DNA from 3 places in the Aeribacillus sp. FSL k6-2211 genome. Region 1 is predicted to be linked to each of the others. Evidence: riboswitches for the same ligand, from Rfam matches in the RefSeq annotation. Region 1 holds a riboswitch; each other region holds the start of a gene.

Evidence for each region. A riboswitch is a leader RNA that binds a small molecule or an ion and turns the genes downstream of it on or off. The one in region 1 is predicted to bind S-adenosylmethionine.
Region 2: linked by a shared signal. The riboswitch ahead of NSU19_RS16665 (2,3-diketo-5-methylthiopentyl-1-phosphate enolase) and the one ahead of NSU19_RS05605 (bifunctional homocysteine S-methyltransferase/methylenetetrahydrofolate reductase) in region 1 are both predicted to bind S-adenosylmethionine.
Region 3: linked by a shared signal. The riboswitch ahead of metK (methionine adenosyltransferase) and the one ahead of NSU19_RS05605 (bifunctional homocysteine S-methyltransferase/methylenetetrahydrofolate reductase) in region 1 are both predicted to bind S-adenosylmethionine.

What each region holds. Positions count from the first base shown of each region.
Region 1 covers NZ_CP150190.1:1,132,387-1,143,212, forward strand. Annotated here, with positions in the region: gene metH (methionine synthase) at 1-3,340, opposite strand, end outside; gene NSU19_RS05605 (bifunctional homocysteine S-methyltransferase/methylenetetrahydrofolate reductase) at 3,333-5,192, opposite strand; SAM riboswitch class I at 5,301-5,422, opposite strand; gene NSU19_RS05610 (YajQ family cyclic di-GMP-binding protein) at 5,524-6,015, opposite strand; gene NSU19_RS05615 (HPr family phosphocarrier protein) at 6,160-6,438, opposite strand; gene NSU19_RS05620 (DUF3941 domain-containing protein) at 6,781-6,912, opposite strand; gene NSU19_RS05625 (DegV family protein) at 6,944-7,822, opposite strand; gene NSU19_RS05630 (hypothetical protein) at 8,138-8,278, opposite strand; gene NSU19_RS05635 (Cof-type HAD-IIB family hydrolase) at 8,411-9,220, opposite strand; gene NSU19_RS05640 (alpha/beta fold hydrolase) at 9,350-10,099, shown strand; gene NSU19_RS05645 (metal-sulfur cluster assembly factor) at 10,166-10,474, shown strand; gene argC (N-acetyl-gamma-glutamyl-phosphate reductase) at 10,803-10,826, shown strand, end outside.
Region 2 covers NZ_CP150190.1:3,439,497-3,450,322, forward strand. Annotated here, with positions in the region: gene NSU19_RS16650 (cupin domain-containing protein) at 1-118, opposite strand, end outside; gene NSU19_RS16655 (methylthioribulose 1-phosphate dehydratase) at 141-788, opposite strand; gene NSU19_RS16660 (2-hydroxy-3-keto-5-methylthiopentenyl-1-phosphate phosphatase) at 785-1,495, opposite strand; gene NSU19_RS16665 (2,3-diketo-5-methylthiopentyl-1-phosphate enolase) at 1,471-2,694, opposite strand; SAM riboswitch class I at 2,773-2,878, opposite strand; gene NSU19_RS16670 (hypothetical protein) at 3,243-3,785, shown strand; gene NSU19_RS16675 (hypothetical protein) at 3,812-4,183, shown strand; gene NSU19_RS16680 (UPF0236 family protein) at 4,205-4,795, opposite strand; gene yfkAB (radical SAM/CxCxxxxC motif protein YfkAB) at 5,711-6,832, shown strand; gene NSU19_RS16690 (YfkD family protein) at 6,889-7,671, opposite strand; gene cax (calcium/proton exchanger) at 7,747-8,802, opposite strand; gene NSU19_RS16700 (hypothetical protein) at 9,202-9,330, shown strand; gene NSU19_RS16705 (hypothetical protein) at 9,731-10,003, shown strand; partial or broken gene NSU19_RS16710 (transposase) at 10,479-10,826, opposite strand, start outside.
Region 3 covers NZ_CP150190.1:1,014,162-1,024,987, reverse strand. Annotated here, with positions in the region: gene NSU19_RS05130 (GntR family transcriptional regulator) at 1-387, opposite strand, end outside; gene NSU19_RS05125 (YtzC family protein) at 840-1,103, opposite strand; gene NSU19_RS05120 (hypothetical protein) at 1,093-1,218, opposite strand; gene NSU19_RS05115 (TIGR01212 family radical SAM protein) at 1,262-2,227, shown strand; gene NSU19_RS05110 (class I SAM-dependent methyltransferase) at 2,224-2,811, shown strand; gene NSU19_RS05105 (tetraprenyl-beta-curcumene synthase family protein) at 3,472-4,551, opposite strand; gene NSU19_RS05100 (alpha/beta hydrolase) at 4,588-5,367, opposite strand; gene NSU19_RS05095 (gamma carbonic anhydrase family protein) at 5,436-5,963, shown strand; gene NSU19_RS05090 (phosphatase PAP2 family protein) at 6,136-6,666, shown strand; gene metK (methionine adenosyltransferase) at 7,357-8,562, opposite strand; SAM riboswitch class I at 8,768-8,959, opposite strand; gene pckA (phosphoenolpyruvate carboxykinase (ATP)) at 9,228-10,817, shown strand.

The sequences.
Region 1 (10,826 bases):
CCGTCAGCTGGATGCCGATTTTTTCAGGCTTTAACAGCTTAAACAGCTTCGCTTGATCTTCTAAGTCTGGACAAGCCGGATAGCCAAATGAATAGCGCTGACCTTGGTATTTTGCTGCAAACCGTTCCTGCATTGTGAAGTCAAGCGGATCCGGGAAGCCCCATCGGTCGCGGATCAGCTGGTGCGTCCGCTCTGCAAGACCTTCTGCCAGCTCCAGCGCCAATGCTTGAATCGCATGGCTCCGGAAAAATTCACCGCTTTCTTTAAACTGCATGGCGATGCTGCGAATGTCTTTTCCAGCAGTTACGGCAAACAGGGCGATATAATCATGCGGTGTTTCATCTGACCGTTCGCTTACATAGTCGGCAATGCATAAAAACGGCGGCTTTTCCTGCCGAGGGAATGTAAACGTCTCAATGATTTTATCTTTTGCAGCCGGATCTAAAATGTGAATGGAGTTTCCTTCGCGATAGGCCGGGAAAAATTGATAAATAGCAGATGGACGGAACCAGCCATATTCTTTCCCTAAACGCAGCAATTCATCTATTTCATTTTTTAGTTCTACCGCTTTTTCCTGTTTTTCCAGAAGCATCTGTTTGACATTGCCTTTTAATCCGAGATGGTGTCCTAAAAGCATTTGCATGTTCACATACGGGACGACTTGGGCAATATCAATGTTTTGAATAATGTGTGGATTGCAGTCAGCTGGATGATATACGGTCGGTTTGGACACAGATGATTTTTTTTCAATGATCATAACAGGTTTGCTGCTTTTCTGTCTATTCTGTTTTTCCTCAACTGCGACCGTTCTTTTCTCAAGGAAAGCATCCGGGTTTTCTCTCAGCTTATTGGCAAGCGACAGCCCGTCCATTGCATCTTTCGCATATAACACAGGACCGTCATATTCCGGTGAAATTTTTTGATCGGTAAATTTGCGTGATAATGCAGCACCGCCGACTAAAATCGGAATCGAAATGTTGGCTGTTTTTAAGTCTTGTGCTGTTAACACCATTTGCTGGGCTGATTTGACGAGCAGTCCGGAAAGACCGATAATATCAGGCTTTTCATTATTGACCGCTTCAATCAGCTGCTGCGGCGCAACTTTAATGCCTAAATCAACGACGCGGTAGCCGTTGTTGGAAAGAATAATGTCAACTAAATTTTTGCCGATGTCATGGACGTCGCCCTTGACTGTAGCTAAAATGACTTTTCCTTTGCCGCTGTCATCTTTTTTTTCCATATACGGTTCTAAAAAGGCGACAGATGCTTTCATCACTTCCGCACTTTGAAGCACTTCAGCAACAATCAGCTGATTGTCGTTAAACAGTTCGCCGACAATTTCCATTCCTTTCATTAACGGCCCGTTGATGATATCGAGAGGATCATCATATTTTTCTAGTGCCAGCTGCAAGTCTTCGATTAATCCTTGCTTTGTTCCTTCCACAACGTATTGTGCGAGCCGTTCCTCCAAGGTTAATTCCGTTTTCGGCTTTTTTTCCTCTTTCTTTTTGTCGCGGTAAAAGTTCGTAAATTGTGCGAGCGTCTGATCATTTGTTTCAAATAATAAGTTTTCTGCCAACTTCCGCTCTTCCTCAGGGATCGAAGCGTACCGTTCTAATTTTTCCGTATTGACGATCGCATAATCGAGCCCTGCCTGTGTGCAATGGTATAAAAAAACGGCGTTTAATATTTCTCTGCCGACCGGCGGAAGCCCGAAAGAAACATTGCTGATCCCGAGAATAGTTAAACAGCCGGGAAGATGTTCTTTAATTAAACGGATCCCTTCGATCGTTTCTTGGGCAGATCCGATATATTGCTCATCACCTGTGCCGACAGGGAAGACGAGTGGGTCAAAAATAATGTCGCTTGGACTTATACCGTGTTGATTGACTAAAATGTCATAAGACCGCTTGGCAATCTCCAGCTTTCGCTCCGCAGTCAGAGCCATTCCGTCTTCATCGATTGTTCCGACGACAACAGCTGCACCGAATTGTTTCACAAGCGGGAGAACTTCTTCAAACCGTTCTAAGCCGTCCTCTAAATTGATCGAGTTGATGATCGCTTTCCCTTGTGAGTATTCGAGCGCTTTTCTGATGACATTGGCGTCGGTTGAGTCAATGACAAGCGGCGCTTTTACTTTTTTTACAACCTCGCGGATGAAGTTTTCCATATCTTCAAGCTCGTTTCGGTCCGGATCTGCGAGACAGACATCGATGACGTGGGCGCCGTTTTTCACTTGAGCGCGGGCGATCTCCGCTGCTTCTTCAAATTTTCCTTCCGCAATGAGACGCTTGAATTTACGCGAACCGATGACGTTTGTGCGTTCACCGACAAACAGCGGGCGCATTGATTCATCATAGCGAAGGGGCTCGATGCCTGATACCGTATGTTGATTTTGCTTTTTGACGATTTTTCGCGGTTTTAAGCCTTCCATTGCCTCCCTTATTGCGCGAATATGTTCGGGAGTTGTTCCGCAGCAGCCGCCGACCATATTAAGCCAGCCTCTTTCTGCAAACCCTCTGATTTTTTTGGCTAAAGATTCCGGTGATTCGTGGTAGCGTCCTTCTTCATCAGGCAGTCCGGCATTCGGATAACAGCTGACAGCGGTATTGGCGATTTCAGACAATGTGCGGATGTGATCGGTCATGAATTCCGGGCCTGTCGCACAGTTTAAGCCAACGGCAATTGGATTCATATGTTCAGCTGAAATGTAAAACGCTTCAATATCTTGACCGGCAAGAGTTGTTCCCATCGGTTCTATCGTTCCGGACAGAATGATCGGCACTTCTTTCTTGAGCTTTTGAAAAGCTCGTTGAATTCCTAAGTAACCCGCTTTTACATTGAGCATATCTTGGCTTGTCTCAAGCAGAAGTACATCAACGCCCCCCTCTAACAGTCCTTCCGCTTGAACTTGATAAGCTTCTGCCAATTGTTGGAATGTGACGCCGCCTGTAACGGAGAGCGTTTTAGTCGTTGGCCCCATTGATCCTGCCACAAAACGAGGCCAATCCGGTGTTGAATATTTTTCTGCAGCGCGCTTTGCAATCTCAGCTGCTTTTTTATTTATTTCAAAAGCAAGGTGCCCCAAGTTATATTCCTCGAGGACGATGCTTGTACCGCCAAACGTATTTGTCTCGATAATATCAGCGCCTGCTTCAAGGTACGCTTCATGAATACGGACAATCGTTTCAGGGGAAGTGATGTTTAAATATTCGTTGCATCCTTCATATTCTTCACCGCCAAAATCTTTCGCAGATAATTCTGCAGCTTGAATCATTGTTCCCATGGCTCCGTCTAGTATTAAAATTTTTTTCTCCAGCTGTTCCTTTATGTTATACATGGGAAATCTTCCTTTCTCGTTTTGCCTTTTCTTTTTCATGAATGTATTCCGTCAGCTCGACTGTCATCTCATAATGCAAAAACGGAGTGATTAAGTAAATGCCGTTAAACAGGTCAAATGCTGCGTCAATAAGCGATTTTGCAATGGCAAGTCCTTCTCGTTTTCCCTTTTCTTTATCATTGCCTGCTTTTTGCATCTGTTCGCGAATCGAATCGGACAATTTAATGCCTGGCACTTCGTTATGAATAAATTCAGCATTGCGGCTGCTTATTAACGGCATAATCCCGAGATATATCGGAACATTCAGATGTTTTGTTGCTTCATATACTTCTTCGATCAGCTTCTCCGAGTAGAGCGGCTGCGTAATAAAATAATCGGCTCCACAGCTGATTTTTTTCTCAAGTCTCTGAACTGCGCGATCAAGATGTCTTACGTTCGGGTTGAAGGCGGCGGCAACAGTAAAGTTTGTTTTTTGACCAAGTGATTTTCCGGAGTATGACAAACCTTCATTAAATTGCTTAATTAAACTGATTAAATCAAACGATGATAAATCATAGACAGAGGTTGCACCCGGAAAATCACCGATTTTGGACGGGTCGCCGGTGACCGCTAAAATATCGTGCAGGCCAAGCGTATGCAGCCCCATTAAATGGGATTGAATGCCGATTAAATTTCTGTCACGACATGTTAAATGAACGAGCGGGCGAAGCTGGAAACGGCTTTTCACAATTTTTGCGCAAGCAACATTGCTGATTCTTGGTGTAGCAAGGGAATTATCCGCAAGCGTAATTGCATCAATCCCCGCTTTTTTCAACGCTTTTGCTCCTGTTAAAAATTTTTCCAAGCCGAGCGTTTTCGGCGGGTCCAATTCTACAATCACTGAGCGTCTGTTTTTTGCAATATCTGGGAGAGGAGTTTCTTGACTTTCTTTCATAGGTAAAACATGAATTGGAACATTTCGTTCTTTTACTTCTTTCTCTGTGACAGGAGGGAGGTTTGATACCGCTTCAGCCATTGCCCGAATATGTTTCGGCGCGGTTCCGCAGCATCCGCCGAGAAGCCGGACACCTTGTTTTCGGAATTGAAGAGCCGCTTCATAAAAATAGTGTTCATCTGATTCATAAACTAATCTTCCGTTTTCATACCTTGGCAGGCTGCCGTTTGGAAAAGCGGATAAAAAGGCATGTTCAAACAGCGGCACTTCTTCCAGAGATTGCAGCATATGATAAGGGCCTAAACGGCAATTGAGGCCGACAATATCTGCACCAAGTTCTTCAAGCATTTTCAAACCGTCTGCCAATCTTGTTCCATTTTGAAAGACGCCTTGTTCGTGCAAAGAAACATTTGTGATAATGGGCAAATCCGTTTCTTTTCTAGCTATTTGCAAAACGGTTTTCAGTTCTTCCAAGTCGTAATAGGTTTCTAAAATAATGCCATCTACGTTTTCGGATAAAAGGACATGAAGCTGCTCACGAAAATTTTCGGCAATGTCAGATAGCGTGAAGGCGCTTTTTTGAAACGAACGGATGCCGCCGATTGTTCCGATGACATACCCTTTGTTTTCCGCTTTTTGTAACGCCCTCTTTGCAAGTTCAACCCCTTTTTGGTTGATGATCTTTATATCATCTTCCAGCCCATATCTGGCAAGCTTTATGCGATTGGCGCCGTATGTATTTGTTTGAATAACAGTTGCGCCTGCGTCTAAATAGGCTGAATGAATCCGTTCTATTTCTTCCGGTTTTGAAACGTTTAGCTCATCAAAGCATCTGTCTATTCCGAATGAGTATAGTAGAGTCCCCATTGCTCCGTCGGCAATTAATATATGATTCTGTAAATCTTGTAAAAGCCCCATAAAAAGTCCTCCAATCAAATGAAATAGGCGCCTGCAAGGAGGCGAACACCTATATAAAAAAGAAAAGCCTTCTAAGAAGAAGACTTTTTCTTGAACAATTTCCCCTTCTTCTTATCTTCCGAGCGCAAATTTACGCATCGCTGGATTTAGCACCTTGGTACCCAAAGTTTTTGGGTAATCCGGTTGCTGAAGGTTCATCGGGCCAGTCCCTCCGCTTCTCTTGATAAGAACGCTTTACCGTATGAAATTTTAAAACAACGGATTAATCCTAATTTAACGAATTTTATCAAAATAATCAATATAAAATTTCAATTTTGTGAACAGGGCAAAGCTAGCGAAAATTAATAAATTGTACGTCGATCGGCAAGTCGGCGCTTTTCACAGCTGCAATCACTTTTTGCAAATCGTCCTTGCTTTTGCCGCTTACCCGGACTTGGTCGTCTTGAATTTGGCTTTTTACTTTTAGCCCGGTATTTTTGATCAGCGCATTGATCTTTTTCCCGTTTTCTTTGTCAATTCCGTTGACAAGTTTGGCTCTTTGTCTGACAGTGCCTCCTGAAGCCTTTTCGATTTTCCCGTACTGAATATTCTTGGTTGCGACACCGCGTTTAATCATTTTGCTTACTAATACATCTTTTAGTTGATTCAGCTTATATTCATCGTCAGAGATTAGCACAAGCTCATCTTTTTCTAGGGATATATCGCTTTTAGATCCTTTGAAATCATATCTGTTTACAATTTCTTTTTTCGCCATTTGAATGGAATTGTTCACTTCGGCAATATCCACTTTTGAGACGATGTCAAATGAATTCTCCTTAGCCAACTTTTTACCTCCAATAACGTTATTTACATTCATTATAGTGAATGTCGTTCAGTTGAACAACTCTTTTAGGGGTTCCTCGCAAATTAAATGAAAAAACCGTTACTTAAAGCAACGGCAAGGAAATTAATATCTGCTTAAATGCAATTAAGCTAAAGATGTCGCTTTAGAACATTTAGGGGAAAGAAAGTCTTGTAAGTTTTTTACTGCTTCGAGCGAATCTTCTCCTTCAGCGCTGATGACTACATGACCTTCTAAAAAGGCGGAAAAACCGAGCATGCTTAAAACGCTTTTCGCATTTAATTGGAGCTTTTTTGTTTGGAATAAAATGTAGCTGTTAAATTTAATCGCTTCATGGACAAGGGAAATGACATATTCCGGCTCCATCTCTTTTGTAAGATACACGGAAATTTCATGTTTCTTCATTGTGCCACCTCTTGTATACTTATTTTACAATATCTTACATTAATAAAGGATAGATTCCCACATGTTTGTCATTTCCTCTTACATATAAAAAAATGACCTCCGCTTTTGAATATGGAAACGTTTTGGATTTCTCTGTTTTTTAATGAAATGAATGGCCTAATCAAATTGAAAGTTATTGCCCCGCCCATGTTTTATTAGACAAAAATGAAAACAAAAGCTAGAGAAAAGATGCATACTGTAAGATAAGAAAGCGTCTTTTTCTTTCAGAACGTCCGGATAGAAGAGGTGGAAGACTCGCCTTTAGAGATATTTCAAAAAAAGAAAAAGCCCGACAGGCGGGCATTATAAATGATCCGTTTTCTTTGAGTATTGCCGTTTTCCAAGCTCTCGATTTTTTTCCTTCAATAGATTTTTTTCGTGTCGTTTTGCATTGTTGTCTACAGCTTTTTTATCATTATCGCTTGTTTTGGACATTCAGGAAGCTCCTTTCCATACTGTTATATACTTATGATTTCCATGAAGCTTCTTGAATATGTTTATTTAGAAAAAATACAGCAAGGGTGCCGGGGCCAGAGTGTGCACCAATGACAGCACCGATCGTATGGATGATCATTTCTTTTGGATGAAACGTTTCTTCAATTAATTGTTTTAATTCGAGAGCTGCTTCTTCATCATCACCATGGCTGATGGCGATTGTCTGTTCACTCAATCCGTCTCCACGCTCTTCCATCAGCTCAAGAATTCTCCGGTAAAGCTTCTTTTTCCCGCGGATTTTTTCCAGCGGGATCAGCTTTCCTTCTTCGACATGCAAAAGCGGCTTGATATTAAGCAGTCCGCCAACAAACGCAGATGTTTTGCTGATTCTCCCGCCGCGAGCCAAATATTCCAGGCGATCAACTGTAAAAATGTGCTCCATATGACTGCAATACTCTTTTACTGCATTTGCCATTTGTTCTAAATCAAGTCCTTGTTTTGCTAATTGAATGGTGTAGCGGACAGCAAGTCCATACCCAAGTGAAGCACATTTCGAATCGATAATTTGCAGTTTCCAATTCGGATATTTTTCAAGCAATTGCTGCTGAACCATAACGGCAGTTTGATATGTACCGGACAATTCGGAAGAAAAGGCAATATACAGCGCCGGCTGATTGTCTTTCGCCAGCTTTTCAAATTGATTGGTGATTGTTTCCGGTGATGCTTGTGATGTTTTAGCAACGTTTCCAGCTCTCATATAGTCGTAAACTTCTTTCGGTTTGATTGTCAATTGATCCTCATAGTCCTTCTCGCCAAGGTGGACACGAAGAGGGATGAAAGAAACGCCTTGATCGTTTAAAAAAGAGACAGGCAGATCACAAGCACTATCAGCGATAATGTGAATATTCATTAATCACACCTACTTTTTTTCATTTACATATAGTCTATCTTGATCACAAATAGAAAACAATACAATTTGTGCAAACTGAAAATTTAAAAAAGAAGGACAAAAAAAGAAAAAATGGACGAAACAAGAGGAGCTCGTTTCGTCCATTTCATATTTATTCCTTGTTCAAAATGTGCCGTACAATCGGCATTCTGGATGGTGTTATGCCTGCTCGATTTTTTCTCGATGCAGATGCTGTACAAAGATTGGTCTGTTCAAATTCGATCTGTTCATTATAAAAACAGCCCTTAAAAGGATTCGAAAATGAACGGAAGGGCATTATCCTTCGAAGCTTGCTTCGTTATTGACTCTTGCTTCTGATTCGGCAAACGTCATACGGTATGGAAACTTTTCATCATGTTTTTTGACAGCACCTTTTCCTTGCTCAATGAATCGTTTCGATTTATTCCGTTTGCCCAAGTTGGAATCCCCCTTTTGATCATTGACGAAATGAGTTCGTCAATTATAGGGTATCCCTTTTTAAACATCTAAATCCTTGTCAATTGTTGTGAGGTGTAAAAAGATAATCGAACTTTTGGACTTTTGCAAAGATTAAAGGGACAGCAATTCCTTTAAAAATTTTGCAACTCCGTCTTCTTCATTTGTCAGCGTAATTTCATCAGCAATCTCTTTGAGCGGCTCAATTCCGTTTCCCATTGCAACGCCTAATCCCGCATATTCGATCATTTCCAAATCATTGTCTTCGTCGCCAAAAGCGATAATTTGCTTTCGAGGGATATTGTAAAATTCGGCGATTTTTTGCAATCCGACTGCTTTATTAATGCCTGCTCGGATAATTTCAATAACATGCCACGGGTGAGCCCAGCTTCTGTGGTCTACAACTTCCGCATGAACTTCATTTAAATAATGGCGAATCCGCTTGACATTTTCTTCATCTGAATGGATTAACATGCTTGTGACATCGCGATTTAAAACAGCTTTTAAGTTGCCGATTTCAATTTTCGGATTTCCTATACTGAAAATATCCAACCATTGTTCATTATGGTAATGAAAATAAACATGATCAAGCACTTCTGCTAAAATGTTATGGACTTGATGCTGTTCGGCGATTTCTACAATTTCTTTTACAACAGATACATCAAGGGTTGTATGATGAAATCCCCAGGATTCATCCAGCGGATGATGGACAAAGGCCCCGTTAAAATTGACAATCGGGGTTTTTAAATTTAATTCTTCGTAATACATTTTGCTCGAGCGGAACGGCCTTCCTGTTGAAATGCATATGATATGCCCTTCTTCTTGTGCTTTTTGCAAAACATTTTTTGTAAAAGGAGAAATCGTTTTGTCATCTTTCAGCAATGTGCCGTCTAAATCCAATGCGATTAAATGTTTTTTGGCCATAATCTCTCCTCATTTTTTGTTTTTATTTAGTGTATCTTTTTTCCATCTTTTTTGTCCATATGTTAAACTAATTTTAGCAAAAAAATAATGAAAGGAGCATCCTAATTGAAGGTCATTGTTGAGCATACGATGGCGGACAATATCCCTGTACTGCATGTATGCAAAGAAGATTTTATAAAAGATGAGCTGCCGCTTGTTGTGTTTATCCATGGATTTACGAGCGCAAAAGAGCATAATTTGCACATTGCCTATCTTTTGGCGGAAAAAGGTTTGCGAGTAGTATTGCCTGATGCGAAATTTCACGGAGAGAGGGATGAGAATCTTTCAGAGGCTGACTTAAATTTAAATTTTTGGAATATTGTTATCAGTTCTGTTAAAGAGCTCGAAAAAATAAAAAATTATTTTTTTGAAAAAGAATTGATTGACGGGAAAAATATAGGGGTAGCGGGAACTTCCATGGGCGGTGTTGCTACACTTGGAGCGCTCACTCAATATCCGTGGATCAAAGCTGCTGTCAGTTTAATGGGCAGCCCAAATTATCAGGAATTTTTCAAATATCTTGTGGACTCCTATCAAAAAGCAGGCTATACCTTTCCGTTGTCTGAAGAAGAAATTCAGCAGCAATTCGATGCATTGTATGAGTATGATTTATCCGTACATAAAGAAGCGTTATGCAACCGCCCCCTTTTGTTTTGGCACGGGATGAAGGATCAAGTTGTACCATTCGCTCCTACTTATCAATTTTATGAAGAGATAAAGCCGTTGTATGCTGACAATCCGGAACATTTGGCATTTATTGCGGAAAAGGATGCAGGGCATAAGGTGTCTCGAAAAGGGGTGCTAGAAACGGTTGAATGGTTTGTACGGCATTTGAGGTAGAAAATTTTTAATGTGACATTAACTTCGATATAATGTAATTAACGAATATAAGAGGAGTGGATCGAAATGGATGAAGCGCTGAAGGAAAATATAATGGGTGCTCTTGAACAAGTTATTGACCCAGAACTCGGCATTGACATTGTCAATTTAGGATTAATATATGATTTGGAACTGAACGATGAAGGAGTCCTCAAAGTAACTATGACATTGACGGCAATGGGATGCCCCCTTGCTGGAACAATTGTTCAACAAGTAAAAGCTGCGCTTGACGGAATTCCGGAAATCAAAGATGTCGATGTCAACATCGTTTGGAATCCACCTTGGACGAAGGACCGCATGTCCAGATACGCAAAAATTGCCTTGGGTATTCAATAAAAACTTGTGCAGACTGGCGGAAAAGGCCAGTCTTTTTTTTATGCAAATGTTTTATCAATTTGGCTGCAAGTGTCATTATGTTTTTATTTTCGTCTTTATCGCTTCTTTTGTTTATCTCTCACCATAATGGAGCTTTTATCCCGAAACATAATTTGCATTTTTTCTTCAGCATGGCATATCCGGATAATTTGCAAGGGATTCCCTGCTCTCTACTACATTAAGAATCCTTGTTTTTGAACAGAAAAATTATAAATATACAATTGATTTTATTTTTATACAGTATTATAATGGTAACTAATTTAACGGAATGAATTGAAGGTGATTGAGGTTGAATATAGGAATTATCGGGGCA
Region 2 (10,826 bases), 1.8 Mb from region 1:
CTGGTAATTTGGCAATATCCCATTGCTCGTAAATAACACCTTGTTGATTTAAAAATGAAATCACTTCCTCTTGATTGCTGATAACTTCGTTTGTTCCTTGAATTTTAATCGTTGTCATGTAAAATACCTCCTTAAAATGTTTAATTATTTAAAGCTCCTGTACTCGCAAGGAGACCGGCTTTTGCTTGAATAAGAGCAAGCTGATACTGAAATAAAAATTCACAAGCTTCTAAAATTTTCTTTGCTTCAAAGCCATCTTTTCCCCATACAGTAATTCCGTGGTTGCGAATAAGAACTGCCCCTTTATCCTCCTCCACGAAATCGCCCAAAGTGCTTGCTAATGTAGGAATATGGGCATAATTATAAATAATCGGAATCTGTAATTCTGCATCTTCCTCCCAGCGGTCAAACGCTTTTATCAGTTCTTGTCCTTGAAATACAATTTTCCCAGCGTCACCATAAAGTTCAGAGATGACATTATTTGCAACCGTATGTACATGCAGGCTGCAGCCGGCTTTGCTTCTTTTATATATTTCGCAATGCAACAGCGTTTCTGCCGAAGGCTTCAGCTGTGTTGCGCCTACAGGATTTCCTTCTCCATCAACAAGCAAAAAATCTTCCTTCGTTTTTTTTCGTTTATCTTTGCCGCTTGCGGTCACAAGAAACTGAAGCGGGGAATCTTGAACTTTTATGGCTAAATTGCCGCTTGTCCCCATAAACCAATCCCTCGCAGCAAGCTCCTCTTTAATCTCCGCAAGCTCATGAACACGAGTTAAAACGACACTCATTTTGCGCCACCTTTTTCTTCTATGAAATTTGTTTTGTTTATTGTCTTCTCTAAAATGTCAATACAGTCGTAAAAGGTTTCGAAAGATTGATAAGGAATAGAAAATTCTTGACATTTTTTTGATAAATAATCACGTGCAATAACTGTATCTGCAATCTTCGCGGCTTCTAAATCTGTGACGGAATCCCCGATGATGATGGAATGAGTGTCAGCATTTGCAATTTGCCGAATAATTGTCGGTTTGCAGCACCCACAATTTTGGTTGGGACACTTTTCATCACACGTATAAGGCCAATGAATGGTGATCGTTTCTCCGCTAAAATCCGCTTTATTGCAAAACAGTGCGGTAATAGAATCAAAAGGCTGCAACAGCGGTTTAATAAAAAAATCGATTCCGCCGCTGACAATGTATAAAGGAATGTTCATGTTTTTCGCATAATGAACAAAGTCGCGAAATCCTTCCCTTATTTCTGCAGTTTCTAAAATATAGTGAATGATGTCACCCTTTAAAGAAGATGGAAGAAGTGCAAACATCTTGCCGACTCCTTCCTGAATACTAATCGACTGGGAAAGGACGCCATCCTTCAATTGCTCCCACTCTTTTGGAGCGAAACGCTTCATGATGCTAACGATGTTATCTTTTTTTGTCACCGTTCCATCAAAATCACAAAATATTACTGGCTTCAATTGGACGGTGCCTCCTTCCATCCCCAGAGCCGAATTGCTTCTTGTAATTCTATGTCTTCAGCTGCTTCATTAAGGGGAACACCCCGGGAAACAGCGTCAACTGCCTGACGGAAAGCTTTTCCTCCACCCTGAGCACCTTGCGGGTGACCGTGAACACCGCCTCCTGCATTAATGACACAATCTTTTCCAAAATCATGAATTAAAATGGGAACAAGACCCGGGTGAATGCCAGCAGATGGAACAGGAAAAACTGGTTTTAAAACTGATTCCTTCACCAATTCTTCTTTCACTTTTAAAACTTTGTCACGCTCCAATGCAACGCTGCCATATGGTGAAGGGAACAACGAAAAATCTGCTCCAGCAATTCTTATCAATTTTCCAAGCAATAAGGAATGAGAGAGCCCATATTTTTCGGATGAAGTAAACGATCCGCTAAACGCCGGATGAGCCATAATTGGGAGGGCGATTTCATCATCTTCCCTTAATGCTTGCAGCACATCGAGTCCATATGTAAAAACATTAAATAGCAAAATATCGGCACCTAATTCTTTTGCTTTTCTTGCCTTATCTTTCAATTCAAATGTTTTTCCCGTCAAATTGACCGCATACAAAGTTCGGTGTCCCTTTTCTTGATACACGTTATCAAGAACTTTTTTGCCTTCCTTTATTCTTGTTTCAAATGATGTGAGCGAATTTTCAAAAAGTATTTCATCATCCTTTACTAAGTCGACGCCCCCGAGAGCCTGCTCCCGCAATTGGGCAAGAAGGTAATCCATATCACGTCCAATTACACCTTTAAAGATGCTCATCACTAACGGTCTGTCGTAAACGCCAAGTTTTTCTCGTAACCCCTGAATTCCAAATCGAGGACCTGGAAAATACCGAAAGATCTCATCGTCAAACTGCAAATCTAGTAATTTTATTTCTCCATCTAGTGATAATTTTCCAAAAGTTGTCGTTAAGATGGCAGGAATGTCTTTAGAAAAGTTTTCTCCCGGAAAGCGAATGTGAAGCTGTGCAATCGTTTTGCCGGAGGATGGATCCTCGCCTGTTTCTTTTATCTCAACCACTTGTCCTTTATGCTTTTTTAACTGCTCTTGCACTAAAAGAGGAAGGTCAGTCCACGAACCTACCGTTAATCCAAGAGCAATGTCTTCTGCTTTTTTTTCTAAATCTTCTCGTTTCGCAATGATTTGGTATACTGCTGTTACGTGACCCATTTTTTCAATCCTCTTCATTCAGATTTTTTTATATAAATAAAACCTCTTCAATAAGAAGAGGTTTTTTGTCAAAACAACTTCTTATCTTTCAACATCTCTGTTGGGAGAATTAGCACCGTGCTCATCATATGAGTCGGTTGCCGGGCTTCATTGGGCTCATCCCTCCACCTGCTCTTGATAAGAGTTTTATTATTAACTTTATAATTCTTATTCGTTTACTTGGATTATGCCACTATCCTTCCCCTCTGTCAACACTTTTTTACATCATATTCGATTCAAATTCGCTTACATTTTTCTGATGGCATGCTACAATTATTTAATGGTGCAGTTTACAATTTGAGGTATTTACCGGAACTTGAGGTTGAGCCAAAACAGGAAAGCCTAAAAAAAGAGGACGAAAAAAGAAGGTACAACATCTTTTTAACGTCTTCCGATCGCATCATGCTAGATTACTAGACTTAGAAAAACTGGTTGAATTACGCAATTATAACGTTACTGGTTATCGTGAGACAATTTGTTTCTTGTACCGTTATTGGTTATGTTGCTTTTTGAATGATCCAGAAGAAGCCTTAAAACAAACGCTAACGTTTAATTTACAGTTTAATGAGCCTTTAAGAAGATCCACCAGAAGCGCTGAAAAGGCCTATTATGCACGGAATAACGAAGAAGCAAACCGAATAGCCAGAGAAAAAGGGTATCCTGGCGCTGGATATAATATCAGCAATAAAAAATTAATTGAATGGTTAGATATAACAGAGGACGAACAACGCCATTTAAGCACGATTATAGATGCGAATGAAAAGCGGAGAAGGAAACAAAAACGCCGGGAAATGGGCGTAAAAAGCCGTGAGGAGTATTTAAAAGAACAGCGCAATAAAACGGATAAGAACTTAGAAAAACTTAGACAAGCAATTGAGTTGAATCCTGATTTCTCGAATTACAAATTAGCTAAATTGCTAGGAATAAGTGAATCGTATGTAAGGAAAGGATGTTATATGTTATTTACTGGAACGGATGATTTAATTAAAAACGAGGATCGATCAATTAAAGAACATGATGTTTTATATTCTAGAATTAAACCTGAAAATTAAACATTTGATAGGAGGAACCTATTTTTATGATTAATTTTTGGAATAAAGTTACTAAATACAAAGAAGCACGTTATGCTGCAGGAATGAATTTTGATCTTGAAGAGATAGAACCCTTTTTAAACCATTTATCAAACTCAATTTTAGATTCAGGCTTGACTCAAGAAGAAATCAACATGATTCTATCTGAAATAGATAAAATGAATGAAGACAATGAGATCAAAGAGTTTGGAACTTTCGATGTTATCTATAAAGGAAAGCCATCAAAAATAAGGGTTCAAGCTGAAATCCACATTGAAGATGGGGATAAAGAGTTAGTGCTATATATGTATAGTACTAAAAAATTGGTAGACGTTATAGAAAAGGAAATGCTAAAGGTGGAAGAGCAAAGGGAATTTTAAAGGTGGAAACAATTAAATTTGTTAATTAAAATCTGGATTTAATTTTAGGCTGTCGAGTTTTTCTTGACAGCCCTCCCTCTTGCCCTCATGGACGTAATGGCGCTGATTCACGAATTCGATCCGTAAGCCGTTGCGCTTCCACCCTTCGTGAACGATCAGGATTTGTCTTCCTTGGCCCGTTTTCTCTTCCCTTGGCGAGAGACAAACAGTCCATCGGCCTCCCACAAACAGCATCCGTCCATATTGCTGGTCAACCGGGCAGTGCAGCGGAGCTTCGGCTTCGAGCACCAACTGGCGGATCGCCTCATGGCTTATCACCGGATACCCGACCATCTGGGCAAGCGTACAAGCCGCTTTGCGATAAGAAGAGCACTCCACAACCAATCCCACCGCCGTTTCTTCTAGACAAGGACTGATTGACTGCGATCCATCAAACGCTAGAAGGGAGTCAAGCAAAAACGTGTAACGGTTTTGTTCTCGGTCTAAATAGTAGTTTCGCTCAAAGGTGACTTCGCCAAACAGGGTTTGAATCGTGGAGCGTCGTTTGTCTTTCAAGTGGTACCGGCGCTTGTCCCGGGTTTCCGCCAATTGTCGGTCGATGTCCTCCAACAAAGCCGTAAACAGCTCGGCGAAGGCGTTTTGCAGGGCCGAAACAAATCAAGTTCGATCTCTTTCCATGTCAACGAATTTGTGGTAAGATGTTGTTGAATATTCATGGGACTCTCTCCTCCTGTTTGATAGTGTGGTCAATAATCATCTTATCAGGGAGAGAGTCCTTTTTTCATGTTCCTGCTTGGGATCCTACCGCGCTTTCGCTTGGTGACCCCGATGAGGGGATTACGAACCTACGTTCCTACCCCCCTCATCGGGAATTCTAAGAATTTCTCCCACAAACATTTTACGCACACCAGAAAATATTTATGGAAAATGCAAAAAGGCTAGATAACGCTAGATACCATGCATGGTTTCATCATCATAACTCTGATTGATGGATTACTGTTGCAAAGAAAAAAGAAGGTAAATTCATCCAATATCATTACAAACCACAGGAATTGGCTGAAAAACTAACCGAATGGCTCGAAGAGGATGTTTATTTTAGCTAGAATACAATTTTATAAGCCTAGCCGACAAATTACGAATATAAGGCAATTAAAGTCGTTATATGTTGATTTAGATTTTTATTTGTTTAATTATAATTCGAACTGGATCATCGGCAAATTAGAATACGATTATTTTGGCCAATCGATTCCAGAGCCGAATATAATCATTTTTAGCGGTCAAGAAATGGTTTTAATTTGGCTTAAAGAGCCTGTTCCTTACAAAGCTTCACCGTTATGGCAAGCGGTACAAAATCACTTCTTAGAACAATTAAAAGAGCTAGGGGGCGACTCTAGGGCGGTTGATGCTTCAAGGGTATTCCGCATTGCTGGAAGCATTAATTCAAAAAACGGTGTAGAGGTAACAGGGCAATATCGTCATAAGGAACGTTATGTCTTGAGAACGTTAATTAAAGGAGAAATGATTTTTATGGAAACTTATACAACCCTCAAAAAGATTACTCCTTCCTATGACCCTTGGGAAGCTTATTTAGATATGAAGGAATACGGTGAATTAACATTATCAAATATAGAATTTACCACCACCACAATCTGCAATATGCGATGTGAGCATTGCGCTGTAGGATACACTTTATCTCCGAAAGATCCGGAAGGGCTGCCGCTCGATTTACTTTTAAAAAGGCTAGACGAAGTGCCGACATTGCGATCCCTTTCGATTACCGGCGGGGAGCCGATGCTTTCGATAAAATCTGTGGAAAATTATGTCGTTCCCATTTTAAAATACGCACATGAACGCGGGATACGAACCCAAATCAATTCCAATTTAACATTGGACTTGAAACGCTATGAAAAAATTATCCCGTATTTAGATGTTTTGCATATTTCCCATAACTGGGGAACGGTCGATGATTTTGTTGAAGCCGGATTTGCAATGATGAAAAAGAAGCCTCCATATAAAGAACGTGCAAAATATTTTGAACGAATCATTGAAAACTCTAGAGCTCTGGCTGAAGCGGGAGTAATTGTTTCAGCGGAGACGATGCTGAATAAACGGACGGTTCCTCATCTTGAAAAAATCCATAGACAAATTGTAGACGAAATGAAATGTCAACGCCATGAGGTGCATCCAATGTATCCAAGTGATTTCGCTAGCAATCTTGAAACGCTCAGCTTGGATGAGATACGCGAAGCAATTCATAAGCTCTTGGATATCCGCGACGAATCAGTGTGGATGCTGTTTGGAACACTCCCGTTTTACGCTTGCAGCGACAATGAGGAAGATTTAGCATTGCTGAAGCGATTGAGAGAAAGCAAAAACGTGACTGTTCGAAATGACCCTGACGGCAGATCCCGTCTCAATGTCAATATTTTTACAGGGGACATTATTGTGACAGATTTCGGCGATGTACCGCCGCTTGGAAACATCAAAAAAGATACTCTTTTATCAGCCTATGAAAAATGGATGCAATCCCCGATTGCCCAACAGCTGAATTGCCATTGTCCAAACGTAGCGTGTCTTGGACCGAATCTTTTAGTGAAAAATAGTTATTACCGAGACTTAGATTTTACAAAAAGAAAAGCGCGCATATAATAAAAGGGCTTGGGCTTCTTTCGGCAATATATTTGCCTTTCGCCCGCCCTTTTCTATTATCTAGGCTGATTGGTAATAAGAAAGTGGAAGGATGCCCGATCCTGCACAGGAATCCATGCTCCAATGCCTTGTTGCGTAACATTTTTGACAACAATTTGCTTCTTGCTTCCCCTTAACATTAAATACACTTCTCCGTAAGTGACTTTTCCTTTTTCGTTGACAGCGGGAACGTATGCGTATAAATACCCCATTTTTTTCGGCGGGATATTATATACTTGATTTTTTTTCGTCCCGAAGCCGACAATTGTTTCAAATGCTAGCGGCATTTTCGATTTCTTTGCCGCCTTCATCAGCATCAATTTTTTGACATCTTTATGATCAGAAATTCTAGCGGTTAATCCTCCTTTTACCCGTTTTTGCGCCTCCTGTTTATAGCTAATTTGAACGGGCGACTTACCGCCTCGATTGTCAAAAAAGTTTGTATTGATTTTTTGATACTCCCAATTGACTGTTGTTTCCTCAGATTCATAATTCAATGCCCACCGTCCCAAGTAAATGGCGGCTCTATATCCTATGGCGGTTGGAGAAGGTGTAATGGAAGACTCATTTAACATTTTAATTAAAACAGGATTTTCAATCGGGACGTTGGATGTTTTGATTAACTCTTTTGTTAATTCACTTGGCTGTAAATAAGGAAGATTTTGCCTCGGATTTGGATACGTATTTTCTTTTGAAATATCCATCACCGATTTGGGGATAGTTGGTGCTTCAGCGAAGCTTAAGCTTGAAAAAACCGATGCAAGCATGACTGAAATAAATAACGTCATTAGCTGTTTCATGTGGTTATCTCCTTTCAAGTAGCCTTTGCTTGTAGTTTTTTCAAGCTATTTGTATTTTATCCGCAAAATATCTTCCTATAATAGATAGAAGCCTATCCCCATGATGACATAAGCAGCAAGCAAAGTAGCCCCTTCAAACCAGTTCGTATCGCCGTCATTGGAAATTACAATCATGAGCAGTACTCCTGTCGCCATGGCAATCAACTCAGGAAGCGTAAAGACGAGCGGCATTTTTTCTGAAAACAGAAGCGAAATTAATACAAGCAAAGGCGCAACAAACATGGCGATCTGCAAGGTTGATCCGATGGCGATTTCAACCGCTACATCCATTTTATTTTTGTAAGCCATAATAATCGCAGACGCATGCTCCGCTGCATTTCCAACAATGGCAACGACAATTACCCCAATAAATAATTCACTCCAGCCAAGTTCATGTGCGACCGTTTCAAACGTATGTACAAGATTTTCCGAAACATATGCAACCGCAATTGTTGCCAAAAACAAAATGATGGTTGCGATCTTGCCAGACCATTCCGGGCTTTCGTGTTCTTCGATCTGCTCCTCTTTTTTCTGATAAACTCCCCGATGGGTTACCAATTTAAAAAACAACGCGGCTAAATAGAGCCCGATCATAATGATGGAAATGCCAATGCTTAACGTCAATGTGTCCGTATCATTCATTGTTTGTGCAAACACTTCTGGAATGACAAAGGCAACAATGACCGCAAACATTAACAATCCAGAATTATGTCTTGCGTCGTATTCATTAAACTTCTGCCGCTTGTACTTTAATCCACCGACAAAAAACGATAAACCTGCAACAAGCAGCAAGTTGCCGATTACAGAACCTGTGAGAGATGCTAAAACAACTGAAATTAAACCTGCTTTTAACGCAAAGATTGAAATAATGAGCTCAACAGCGTTCCCAAAAGTCGCATTCAACAGTCCGCCAATTCGTGGACCTGCCACAATCGCCAAGCTTTCTGTCGCTCTTCCCATAAAACTGGCGAGTCCGATAATCGTTAAACAATAAATTGCAAATAGAAGCAGTGCATTCCAATGCATCAAACTGCCAATAACGGACAACGGCAATCCAACAACAACCAAGATCGATAATATACGATTGAACATAAAGCTCACCACCCATATTTAGCAATAATTTTCCCGAAAACTTTGCTTACTTATTTTAACAAAAGTTGTTTAAAATAAACACTTCCTTCTAAAAAAGGCCGTTTACAATTATGGAAAAAATTTGTCCGTAAAAATTATTTTTATTTTCTGACATAAACAATATATTTTGATAAATCGAGCATTTTGCAAAGAGTCAGTCAAGACTTTGAGGGAACTTTTTTGATTCGCTGAAAACAGATGTAAGTCATAGGTTAGCGAACCATTTTTTTGAATTTCATCTGTAAGCGCTTTGGGACTATCATCCCTTGCCATGACAGACCGATATGCATACCTTTTTTTACCATCCCTTGAATTCAGACAGGGCATGATAGATCGGTGTCCCGGACGATTGCTGTAAATATGGAAAAATTAGAAAAGGCCATTCAAAAGATTAAAAATGAGATGAGACGTTGCAAAGAAGCGGGTTTTGTAGATGGTATTCCATTTTGGGAACAAGCGTTAAGTAATCTACTGAAAGAGAAAAAATAAAGGTCACTTATCCATTAAGGCATTGTAATTAGTTTCATTCTTTTAAGGATTTTCGAGTTTGTTGGTATTTAGTCTACCAGTAATAAAGTTCTAGAATACTTTATTTAATGGTATTTTTATGTCAAAAAATGAAATATGTGGAACTATATTGATAAAATTAACGTCTATAAGGTGTGATAGAAATTAATATACTAAGGAGGTAATTTAATATGCGTAAAAAAATTTTACTAGGGACTTTAAGTTTATCTTTGTTAGGAAGTACATTACCATCATACTCAGCGTTTGCGGCAGAAAAACAAGAACATTAAACGTCTATTCTCAAGGATATAATGTATCGTTATCAGAAAATCTAATTCAAACAGCTGATCAATATGTTGTTGTCGAAGAAAATAAATTTGTATTGAAAGATGAGAAAAAGTTAAAGGAGATTCTTTCTGAAAGAGATTTTGAGATTGTTAACAATTTAGTATCTCAAGCTAATAATAATTTAGAGACCATCAGTGGAGCTAATACAGCGGTAGTAAGAAATATTGTTGTTGTAATGCCTAAAGACGTTTCAGCTAAAACTATTAGTTACGCTAAAGCTTCTGAAGGAAAAAGAGCAATTAAATTTCATTGGTGGGGAATCGAACTGTGGTTGACTAAGACTCTAAGACTGATGTTCGAGCCATAGTAAAAGGTGGAATTTCTGGTGGTGCAGCATATCTAGGTAGTATATTTGGAATAGCTGGCGCAGTTGCAGGAGCTGTTGTAGGAGCCATAATATCTGAGTATATAACAGGTGTCCCGATTTATGTTAAATATACTTATGGTAATAAATATCCTCCTATTGTCTTATCTCAATAAAAAGGGTTGAAAATTATGAAAAAAGCTATTATATCTGCAATTTTTGCAGGATTAGTCGTTTTAATAGGTGAGTATATATTCACAAATAGCTTAATTAAGTTATCGGTTCAAATACCCGTGTTATTAATTGGTATTGTGCTGATATATAGGCTACTGGGAAAATAGATTGATACACATTTTCGCTGTATAAAATCTTTACAACATTCCCCTGTACTGTTTTAAGTGCAGGGGAATGAAGATAATTGCTAGTAATAGTCATATCCATTTTCTCCTTTATTTTTGATTTTATTTTAATTACTAACTCAACTTTCGCAGATAGAAATTGGCAAATAAGCCTTGATATAACTAGGAAGGCCTGCAATCCATTGCTGTAGTTGACTTTCAATGATTTTTTTGTCATTTTATTTATCTTTTTTAGGGTATCTTGAAGAAGCTCGATCAACTGCTGTAAAGCTACAGCCCAATCCAGTTCATTGATTTCATCGCATAGTTCATAAAAGAGACCGCCAATGGTCCGATCATCCGTGTTACATTGATTTTGCCACGAGAGAACGATGTAACGAGTAAACACAATGTTGGTATGGCTGATAAGCAAGTCGAAAGAACGGCCTTGGAATTCTTCCTGAAGGCGCAACAGTGACTTAGTCGTC
Region 3 (10,826 bases), 120 kb from region 1:
TTTATGAAAAGCATTGGCAAATTCGTTTTTCATGTCTTTCATCCATTGGTATATTTGTTCAAAGCTGATTCCTGCATAAAATGCGTCGATCATAATTTGCCGCAGCTCCTCTTTAATTATTTCAATTTTCTCTTCATCCAGCTTTTTCTGCACCATTTTCGATACAAATGTCCCCCGTCCTCTCAGCGTTTCAATCAAGCCTTCTCTTTCCAGCTCTTTATAAGCCTTTGAAACCGTGTTAGGATTAGCGATAATCATGGAAGACATCTCTCTTACAGAGGGCAGTTTATCGCCAGGCTTTAACACACCTTTGATACATAGTTCTTTCATTTTTTTTATGATCTGCTCATATATCGGAGTGGCACTTCTCGGGTCAATTTCAAACATCAAATACCCTTCTTTCTTACAAAAAGGACTCTTTTGTATTATGTGTACTACATTATATAGTACACATAATACAGAAAAGATGCAATCAACATTTCTGATTCCGCATATAAAAAACACTGAATGATTTCACTCGTTCGGGGCTCTTGATCTTAGGGAAAAATTATGATGTACATAGTCGTATAACAGCTTTTGCTAGAAGTTTGGCTGATTTCAACAAACTGATCCCGATTTTGTTTTAAAATGTAATCGTTCATTCGCATTGAGCCGAGCTTTTATATCGGTAATAGCGCAATCTGTTGAAAGATATTTTTATTCTATATTTTCGTTTTTATTCCAAAAACCATTCTTTCCTTATGCAAATTTATATATAAGATCAAATCGGCTAAAGAATAAATGAAAAATCATAATTGCAATTAAAGGGCAAGCCTACAATCAGGCTTTGCCCTGGAATTTTAATGATCGAGCAAAATCATCTCATTTTGAAGGTGCTGCAGTTGAAGGCGCATGCGGTGAAGCTGCTCCCGCTGCTGGTCATTTGCGCTTAAACTGAGTTTTTCCACTTCTGCAAGCGCATCTTGAAGCTTTTGCTGTGCATTTGTATATTCTTCATCATTGTAATGCTCCTGTTTCAGCCCTTCAATATATTGCTCATTTGCATATTCCAATGCTTGCTGGCAATGTTGAATGCACTCTTCCACGGATTGTCTAGTAGCCAAACAAATCCCCTCCTTGATGAAGAATTTCTTCATCAACTGTATTTTTCGCTATTTCTGCAAGCTCCATCATGAAAAAAGCTGGTAAATTCTTATTTGAGATTGGTTTGGCAATCATGGTAAAATGTCTTGATAGTATATCGAAACAGGAGGAGTAGGAATTGGCGAACCACAATCCATTTCCGTATACGAATGACAACAAACGGTATCATACATGGAATTACCATTTACGAAATACATTTGGAGATAAAGTGTTTAAAGTTGCTTTAGACGGAGGATTTGACTGTCCAAACCGCGACGGTACGGTAGCACATGGCGGGTGTACGTTTTGCAGTGCCGCAGGGTCGGGCGATTTTGCCGGAAACAGAGCTGATGATCTTGTTACGCAATTTCACGACATTAGAAGCAAAATGCATGAGAAATGGAAAAACGGAAAGTATATTGCTTACTTTCAGGCATTTACAAACACTCATGCACCCGTGGAAGTTCTTCGTGAGAAATATGAAACGGTATTAGGTCTCGAAGGAGTTGTCGGTTTGTCCATTGCTACAAGGCCTGACTGTTTGCCTGACGATGTTGTTGATTATTTGGCGGAATTAAATGAGAGGACATATCTTTGGGTTGAATTAGGATTGCAAACCGTTCACCAGCGGACCGCTGATTTAATTAACCGTGCGCACGATTATGAATGTTATGTGGAAGGAGTTAACAAGCTCAGAAAGCACGGAATCCGAGTTTGCACACACATCATAAACGGTCTTCCGCTTGAAACGTACGATATGATGATGAAAACTGCAAAAGAAGTTGCTAAGCTGGATGTTCAAGGAATTAAAATTCATCTGCTCCATTTGTTAAAAGGTACACCGATGGTTAAGCAATATGAAAAAGGGATGGTGCGCTTTTTATCCTTTGATGAATATGTACAATTAGTTTGCGATCAGCTAGAGGTACTGCCTCCCGAAATGATCGTTCATCGCATTACAGGCGACGGTCCGATCGATTTAATGATAGGGCCGATGTGGAGCGTTAACAAATGGGAAGTGCTGAATGCCATTGATGCCGAACTCGAAAAACGAAACAGCTACCAAGGGAAGTATTATACAAAAGATCGAGTGATGTCAAAATGAACCTCATTCGCATTCTTCCATTTGCAAAAAAATTGATGGCTTCCGCTGTCCAAAACGGCGATATCGTTATTGATGCAACAGTCGGGAACGGTCATGATACCGTCTTTTTAGCACAACTCGTTGGCGAACAAGGTCATGTGTTTGGATATGATATTCAAAAACAAGCGCTTGAAGAGACAAAAAAACGGTTGAAGGAATCCGGTTTAATCGACCGTGTTACTTTGTTTCATTCCAGCCATGATGACATTTTCAATACGATTCCGAAAAAACATCACAATCATATCGCCGGTGCGATGTTTAATCTCGGTTATTTGCCCGGTGGCCAAAAAAACATTGTGACAAAACCAGAATCAACTATTGAAGCAGTAAAGCAGCTTTTATCCATACTAAGACCCGGTGGAATGATCGTGCTGGTCGTTTATCACGGCCATCCGGAAGGAAAACGTGAGAGAGATGAGCTTCTTAAATTTGCCGAACAAATCGATCAACATACTGCTCATGTACTTGAATACCGGTTTTTAAACCAAAAAAATTCCCCTCCGTTTATTGTAGCAATCGAAAATCGAGTAGGAGGGAGCGATTAACTCCCGTCCTCTCACACCACCGTACGTACGGTTCCGTATACGGCGGTTCAATTAAGATAATTGACGCAAGTCTTTATAACTTCCGTGAATAGCTGTTCTCTTTATGCCAGTGGTCACTCCACCCTCCAAGAGATCTCCCACGGGATTCACCGCTTCCTCCCTCAAGTGAGGTACTACGTTTTCTGTGTTCATCATGACTCACTGAATGCCAAGGGCTATTCTCTCTTAATTGTTCGGTCCTTCTTAGTTGTTCTAGACCAACTAATACTATGACCTCTGCTGACTTCTGACTGTTCAGCTATCTATCACTAGATAGGTTACCAAGGTTACTTGGCGTGCCAGCCAGACCTCCCCGGGTAAGAGTGTAATCTTTCCTTCCATCCATCTGCTTCATTTACTCTGTATCACCTTCGGCAGAAAGGGCTTTGTTTTGTCTTGCAAACTCACCCAGTGATACCTAGCCTCATATGAAGTTCGTGTTCCGAGAGACCCAAAGTTTGCCGCTCGCTTCCTTCAGATTCCGCGTCACCACGGACACCCTTGCGTTAAGCTAACTGCTACTTCTGCCTTCGCAGCTCGGGACTTTCACCCTATAGATTACACCCATGCCGGGCGCACAAGCAAAATAGCCGGGAATAATATCCCGGCTAGCTTTATCCATCAAGAAGATTTAATCAAATTCCATTTTCGGAACGTTCGATATGCCCTAGCATTCACATAAAAGAAAACGGAGGTTGTTCCTCCTTTTTTTATTAATTTTTTAGCCAGCTTTCCTAAATCTTTATGTACTAATACTTTGTCATCAGATAAATAAATGCCGAGCAATCCGCGGTTAATTAATTTATGAAAATTTTCGTTCGGAATACCTTTTAAATTTTTGTCCGCTTCATGTACAAAATGAGCTAATCGTTCCATCATTTCTGATGTGCTTTCATAAAAACTGCAAAAATTTAAATCGCCCTCCAATTGATCCTCCTCTTGATCAATAAAGTAATCCAATAAAATGTGAAGCCCTTGCACATATGGAAAGTAACCGTCTTTAATTTTTTTGGCAATCGCTTCGTTAAAGCTGGGCTGAAATGCATAGGCGACTAAACAAAAAATGCCCAATGTCGATCCAGCGCAGGCAGAAAATTCATACCACCGCATATCCGGGAGGGAAGATTTATATTGTTCGAACCACTGTACTAGCCTTGGCACTCTTTCCTCTTCTATTACATGCTTATGTACTTGCAGTTCACAATAATATTCGCAAAGCTCCATCAAATAGCCAGCTATAACCGGATAGTTCTCCAATTGGCTCAGCATTCTTTGGCATGTCATGACAAGCTCTTTTAAATATCCGCCGTCATCTTGGTCCTCACGAAATTGGTAGTAATTTTTTAATTCTGCATGAATCGACAGTGCGTCCTTCATTGATTGGTGCAGCATGCGGAAATCTTCCGGATCAAAAGAAGTGCTTCTGTCGCATAAATTATCCAAGTAATCGCTAATCGTTTGATAAGCAACGATAAACTCTATGCATTCCTCTATATGAGAGTTCGACAAAAGCGCTAAAATGCTTCCTCCTTCGCAATGAAATGCCTTCGTATTTATGCTTGCAAGCGCCTGCTTTCTCAATTCAGGATTCGGTATTTCCTCAGCCTTTTTTTTCCACCCATCTAAGTAATAATGGACGGTCGGAAGAATTTCCCTATAAACTCTTGACATAAGGCTGATAGGGTGTTCAGGTATACTCAAAGATCAACTCACCTCTTCATTGTAAAATTCCAGTGTTTATGTTAAATGGCTTTCTGTAAATCTCAACGCATCTTGAAAAACAAGTTCTCTTTCCGGTTCATTAAAAATTTCGTGATATAGTCCTTCCCATTCTTTATAGCTCTTTTTCGTGAGATTCAACTGACTATACCATTTTTGAACTGCTGATTTATCAACAATTTTGTCTTCTCCTCCCTGCATGACGAAAAGAGGGACATCTGGAAACTGCGGAAGCTGCTGAAATGCTAGTTCAATAGCATGAAGAAGCTCTCTGTACCAGCGCACAGAAACTTTTCTTACGTAAAGGGAGTCGTTTCTGTTTATGTCTTGAATTTCCTTATTTCTCGTTGCCATCTCAACTGTCAAACCGGAATCAAAGCGTACCCTAGGCGCGAAAATATTTAATCCTTTTGCCAAAAGATCGAGCGCTTTACTCGGTTTTTGCAAAATTCCTAAACATGGCGAAGATAAAATGACCCCGTTTAACGGAATTTTATTTCTCTGCAGCGTACGTATGGCTATTAAACCGCCCATGCTATGCCCCAGCAAAAAAAGCGGCAATTGGAAAGATTGAGCCTCCCTGATCCAACGGTCAACTTCATCAATATATTCATCAAACGATTGGACATGTCCCCGTCTGGAGGATGAATTTCCTTGTCCTGGCAAATCCCCCATGACAACATGGTACCCGTTTGTTTGCCACTTTTTTATCAGCCATTTGTAACGTCCATGATGTTCTAAAGCTCCATGAATGATGACAATCACAGCTTTAGGACTAGAACTTACCCATTTCCACATAAATTAACTCCTTTCCGAACATGACGGAAAATTTGTTATAATATGAAAAAAAGAAAAGGATGGTTCCCATGGTTATTTATCCATATAAAGACAAAAAACCTATAATTAGCGATTCGGCTTATATAGCTGATTTTGTCACAATCACCGGCGATGTTCAAATAGGAGATGAATCAAGCATTTGGTTTCAGACGGTTATTCGCGGTGACGTCGCCCCAACTATTATTGGAAATCGGGTCAATATTCAAGACCAATGCTGTCTGCACCAGAGCCCAAATAAACCGTTAATTATTGAAGATGATGTAACCGTCGGCCATCAAGTTCTGCTCCATAGTGCGATTGTGCGGAAAGGAGCTCTAATTGGAATGGGTTCGATTATTCTGGATGGAGCAGAAATCGGAAAAGGCGCTTTTGTCGGTGCAGGCAGTCTTGTCCCGCCAGGCAAAAAGATACCTGAGAAAACTTTAGCATTCGGAAGACCCGCCAAAGTGATTAGAGAATTAACAGAAGAAGATCTTCAAGATATGGAGCGCATCCGTCGCGAGTATATCGAAAAAGCTCAATATTATAAAAATATTGCTCGTATGAACAACATATAAATTGCTTATAAAAACATTTTAAAACTTTCTCTTTCAAATGTCATTCTTTACCGGGCAGCTTCATGCATTTTTAAAATTTTGTAAAATTTTTATTAGATTTGTTGAAGTTTACATAAATATGAGAGAAAATTTTTTATAAGAATTTTTGCTTTTTGAAAAGAGGAACTTTAACATGGGCAGACTGCTGAATCAGCTTTACCAATTTGAGTGCAAGTTGTTCAAACTGATTAATTCGCATTTTGAACGAAAAGGACTGAATGTTTATTTTCGGTATATTACTCATTTAGGAGGGGCTGTTTTTTCAATTGCAACATGTTTAATGCTGATGTTATTTTTTAATGAACCTGTAAAAACTGTTGCCTTGGCAAGTTCAGCTGCTCTTTTTTTCAGTCATATTCCGGTTTTCATTGTGAAAAGAATTTATCCACGCAGACGGCCTTATCTTACATTATTTGAAACAAAAGTGTTAGAAAATCCGTTAACTGACCATTCATTTCCTTCTGGACATACGACAGCTGTATTTTCAGTGGCAACACCATTTTTGCTCTTTTTTCCAGCCTTAACATGGATTTTGCTTCCTCTCGCATTCAGTGTGGCACTATCAAGAATTTTTCTTGGCCTACACTACCCTTCAGATGTGCTGGCGGGAATAGTTCTAGGAGCTTCAGCAGGCACCATCTGTTTTGTCGCATTCGGACCATAAATCGAGTAGGAGGGAGCGATTAACTCCCGTCCTCTCACACCACCGTACGTACGGTTCCGTATACGGCGGTTCAATTAAGATAATTGACGCAAGTCTTTATAACTTCCGTGAATAGCTGTTCTCTTTATGCCAGTGGTCACTCCACCCTCCAAGAGATCTCCCACGGGATTCACCGCTTCCTCCCTCAAGTGAGGTACTACGTTTTCTGTGTTCATCATGACTCACTGAATGCCAAGGGCTATTCTCTCTTAATTGTTCGGTCCTTCTTAGTTGTTCTAGACCAACTAATACTATGACCTCTGCTGACTTCTGACGGTTCAGCTATCTATCACTAGATAGGTTACCAAGGTTACTTGGCGTGCCAGCCAGACCTCCCCGGGTAAGAGTGTAATCTTTCCTTCCATCCATCTGCTTCATTTACTCTGTATCACCTTCGGCAGAAAGGGCTTTGTTTTGTCTTGCAAACTCACCCAGTGATACCTAGCCTCATATGAAGTTCGTGTTCCGAGAGACCCAAAGTTTGCCGCTCGCTTCCTTCAGATTCCGCGTCACCACGGACACCCTTGCGTTAAGCTAACTGCTACTTCTGCCTTCGCAGCTCGGGACTTTCACCCTATAGATTACACCCATGCCGGGCGCACAAGCAAAAAGGTGTCTAATGCATGCATCGCATTGGACACCTTTTTTATTTTACAAATATTGATGAGCCTGTTCGCGCAAAGCTTCCGCTTTATCTGTGCGTTCCCATGGCAAATCTAGATCGTTGCGTCCGAAATGACCGTAAGCAGCTGTCTGTTTGTAAATCGGGCGGCGCAAGTCAAGCATTTTTATAATGCCAGCTGGGCGCAAATCAAAGTTATTGCGAATTAATTCAACTAAAACATCTTCGCTTACTTTGCCAGTACCGAACGTATCAACAGAAATAGAGACAGGTTTCGCTACACCAATTGCATAGGCCAGCTGAACCTCGCATTTGTCTGCAAGTCCGGCTGCGACAATATTTTTCGCTACATAACGAGCCGCATAAGCTGCAGATCGGTCTACCTTCGTCGGATCTTTTCCTGAGAAAGCTCCTCCGCCATGGCGCGCATAGCCTCCGTAAGTATCGACAATGATTTTTCGTCCCGTTAATCCTGCATCTCCTTGTGGTCCGCCAATAACGAAACGTCCGGTAGGGTTGATGAAATATTTTGTTTCTTCATCGATCAGTTCTTTTGGAACAACCGGATCAATTACTTTTTCTTTAATATCCTGCTTAATTTGTTCTAAAGTTGCCTCCGGATGGTGTTGAGTCGATATGACAATTGTGTCAATTCTAACCGGCTGTTCATTTTCATCATATTCTACCGTAACTTGCGTCTTTCCGTCCGGACGCAAATAAGGAATTTCTTCGCTTTTTCTAACTTCTGTAAGCCGGCGTGAAAGCTTATGGGCAATGGAAATCGGGAGAGGCATTAATTCCTTCGTTTCATTGCATGCAAAACCGAACATTAACCCTTGATCTCCAGCGCCAATCGCTTCAATTTCTTCATCAGTCATTTGTCCTTCTCGCGCTTCTAAAGCTTTATCCACCCCTGCAGCAATATCGGGTGATTGCTCATCAATTGATGTTAAAACAGCACAAGTTTCAGCATCAAAACCGTATTTAGCTCTCGTATAGCCGATCTCTTTGACCGTTTCTCGCACAATTTTTGGTATATCCACATACGTGCTTGTCGTAATTTCTCCACTGACTAATACAAGTCCGGTTGTGACAGATGTTTCGCAAGCTACACGTGCGTTCGGATCTTTTTCTAAAATGGCATCTAAAATCGCATCTGAAATTTGGTCGCAAATTTTGTCCGGATGCCCTTCCGTTACGGATTCAGATGTAAACAGACGGCGCTTTTTTGTCATTTACTGCATCCTCCTCAAACTTAAAATGATGTTTATGGAGTGCTACACTCCTTGACATTGACACGGAACTCATTCCCTCGCCACTATTGTAAACATATCAAAATTGCGTACGATAAGAAAAACTTGGCTAAACGAGATTTCTCTTATACATAGAAAAAACCTTCCCTGCCAGAGGAAAGGTTGTTATAAACATCATTGCCTTTCACTCTTATCGTTCAAGGATATAACCTTGCATCAGGTTAGCACCATTGCTCGTCTATGAATATGGAATTCTTTCGCATCATGTTGTATGTCCATAGAATACCGGGATTTTGAAAGCCATATTCTACTGTCTTCTTTCAACGAGCCGGTTGCTGGGCTTCATAGGGCCTGTCCCTCCGCCAACTCGGGATAAGAGTATCCGTTCAAATGTATATCATACAGGAGCAAAAAAGTACTTGTCAACAATAAATAAAGCTTCTCTGTAATTTTCCAAATCATCTGATATCCATTATTTCAGTATCAGCTGATCAATCATGATTCGTATGATGCCCAAAAATGAAGGCAAAATATATAGTAAAAACATTATTTTCAGAAATCGATAAATAGGATGGATTATTTTTGCGAATGTGTTATACTATTTCTATAAAACCATTTCAAATATGCAAAAAAAGGATGGTATGTATATGAATATTGTAGATGTATCAAATGAATTAGCTTCGTTGATCAGCGGACCAAATGCATATCATAATTTACCAGTCGCACGGCTTGTAGAAAAAGTTTTAGCTAGGAAAGAAGGTTTTTTAACAAATACAGGTGCAGTTTCGGTTACAACAGGCAAATATACCGGCCGGTCACCAGAAGATAAATTCATCGTTGAAGAAGATTCTGTCAAGCATTTAATTGATTGGGGACCCGTCAACAAGCCAATTTCATCAGAAGTTTTTGAAAAACTGTACTTAAAAGTCATACAATATTTAAAAAATAGAGATGAAATTTATGTTTTTAACGGATTTGCCGGAGCTGACAAAAAATATCGTCTTCCAATTCAAGTGGTCAATGAATTGGCGTGGCAAAATTTATTTGCTCGCCAACTGTTTATCCGTCCGAAAAGCCAAGACGATTTAAAGGAGCATAAAAATCCGTTTACAATTGTTTCCGCTCCTTCCTTTAAAGCAGATCCAGCTGTGGATGGAACGAACTCAGAAGCATTTATCATTATTTCTTTTGAAAAGAGAATAATCCTGATCGGCGGAACTGAATATGCAGGCGAGATGAAAAAGTCTATCTTTTCCGTCATGAACTTCCTGCTTCCAGAAAGAGATATATTTTCAATGCACTGCTCCGCCAATGTCGGTCAAGAAGGCGATGTCGCGCTCTTTTTCGGTTTATCGGGAACAGGCAAAACAACACTTTCCGCCGATCCAAAACGCCGATTAATTGGTGATGATGAACACGGCTGGTCTTCATCTGGTATTTTTAATATTGAAGGCGGCTGTTATGCAAAATGCATCGGCTTGTCTGAAGAAAAAGAACCTCAAATTTATAACGCTATTCGATTCGGTTCCGTTTTGGAAAACGTTGTGGTTGATGAATCGACACGAATTCCTGATTATGACAACTCCTTATTAACAGAAAACACCCGTGCGGCTTATCCAATTGAAGCGATTGACAATATTGCTAAACCGAGCATTGCGGGTCACCCTAACACTATTATTTTTTTAACAGCTGATGCGTTCGGTGTTCTGCCGCCAATAAGCAAATTAACGAAAGAACAGGCTATGTATCATTTCTTAAGCGGTTATACGAGCAAGCTTGCTGGAACGGAAAGGGGTATTACTTCCCCTAAAACAACGTTCTCCACATGCTTTGGCGCACCATTTCTTCCGCTTCCAGCTACAAGATACTCTGAAATGCTCGGAAGAAAAATCGAAGAACACGATGTGAAAGTATTTTTAGTCAATACAGGGTGGACCGGCGGAGAATACGGAGTAGGAAAACGAATTAAACTTGCTTATACAAGAGCCATGGTTCAGGCAGCATTGGAAGGCGAACTCGATGAGGTGGAAACTGTAAAAGACCCTATTTTCGGGCTGGCGATTCCTGCTCATGTTCCAGGAGTGCCTGATGAAGTTTTACAGCCTATTAAAACATGGAGTGATAAAAACGCTTATGAACAAAAAGCGTATGAATTAGCAAAAGCATTCAAAGAGAACTTCAAAAAATTCTCGAACGTTCCGAAGGAAATTGAAGAACTTGGCGGTCCAATCATATAAAAAAATTAC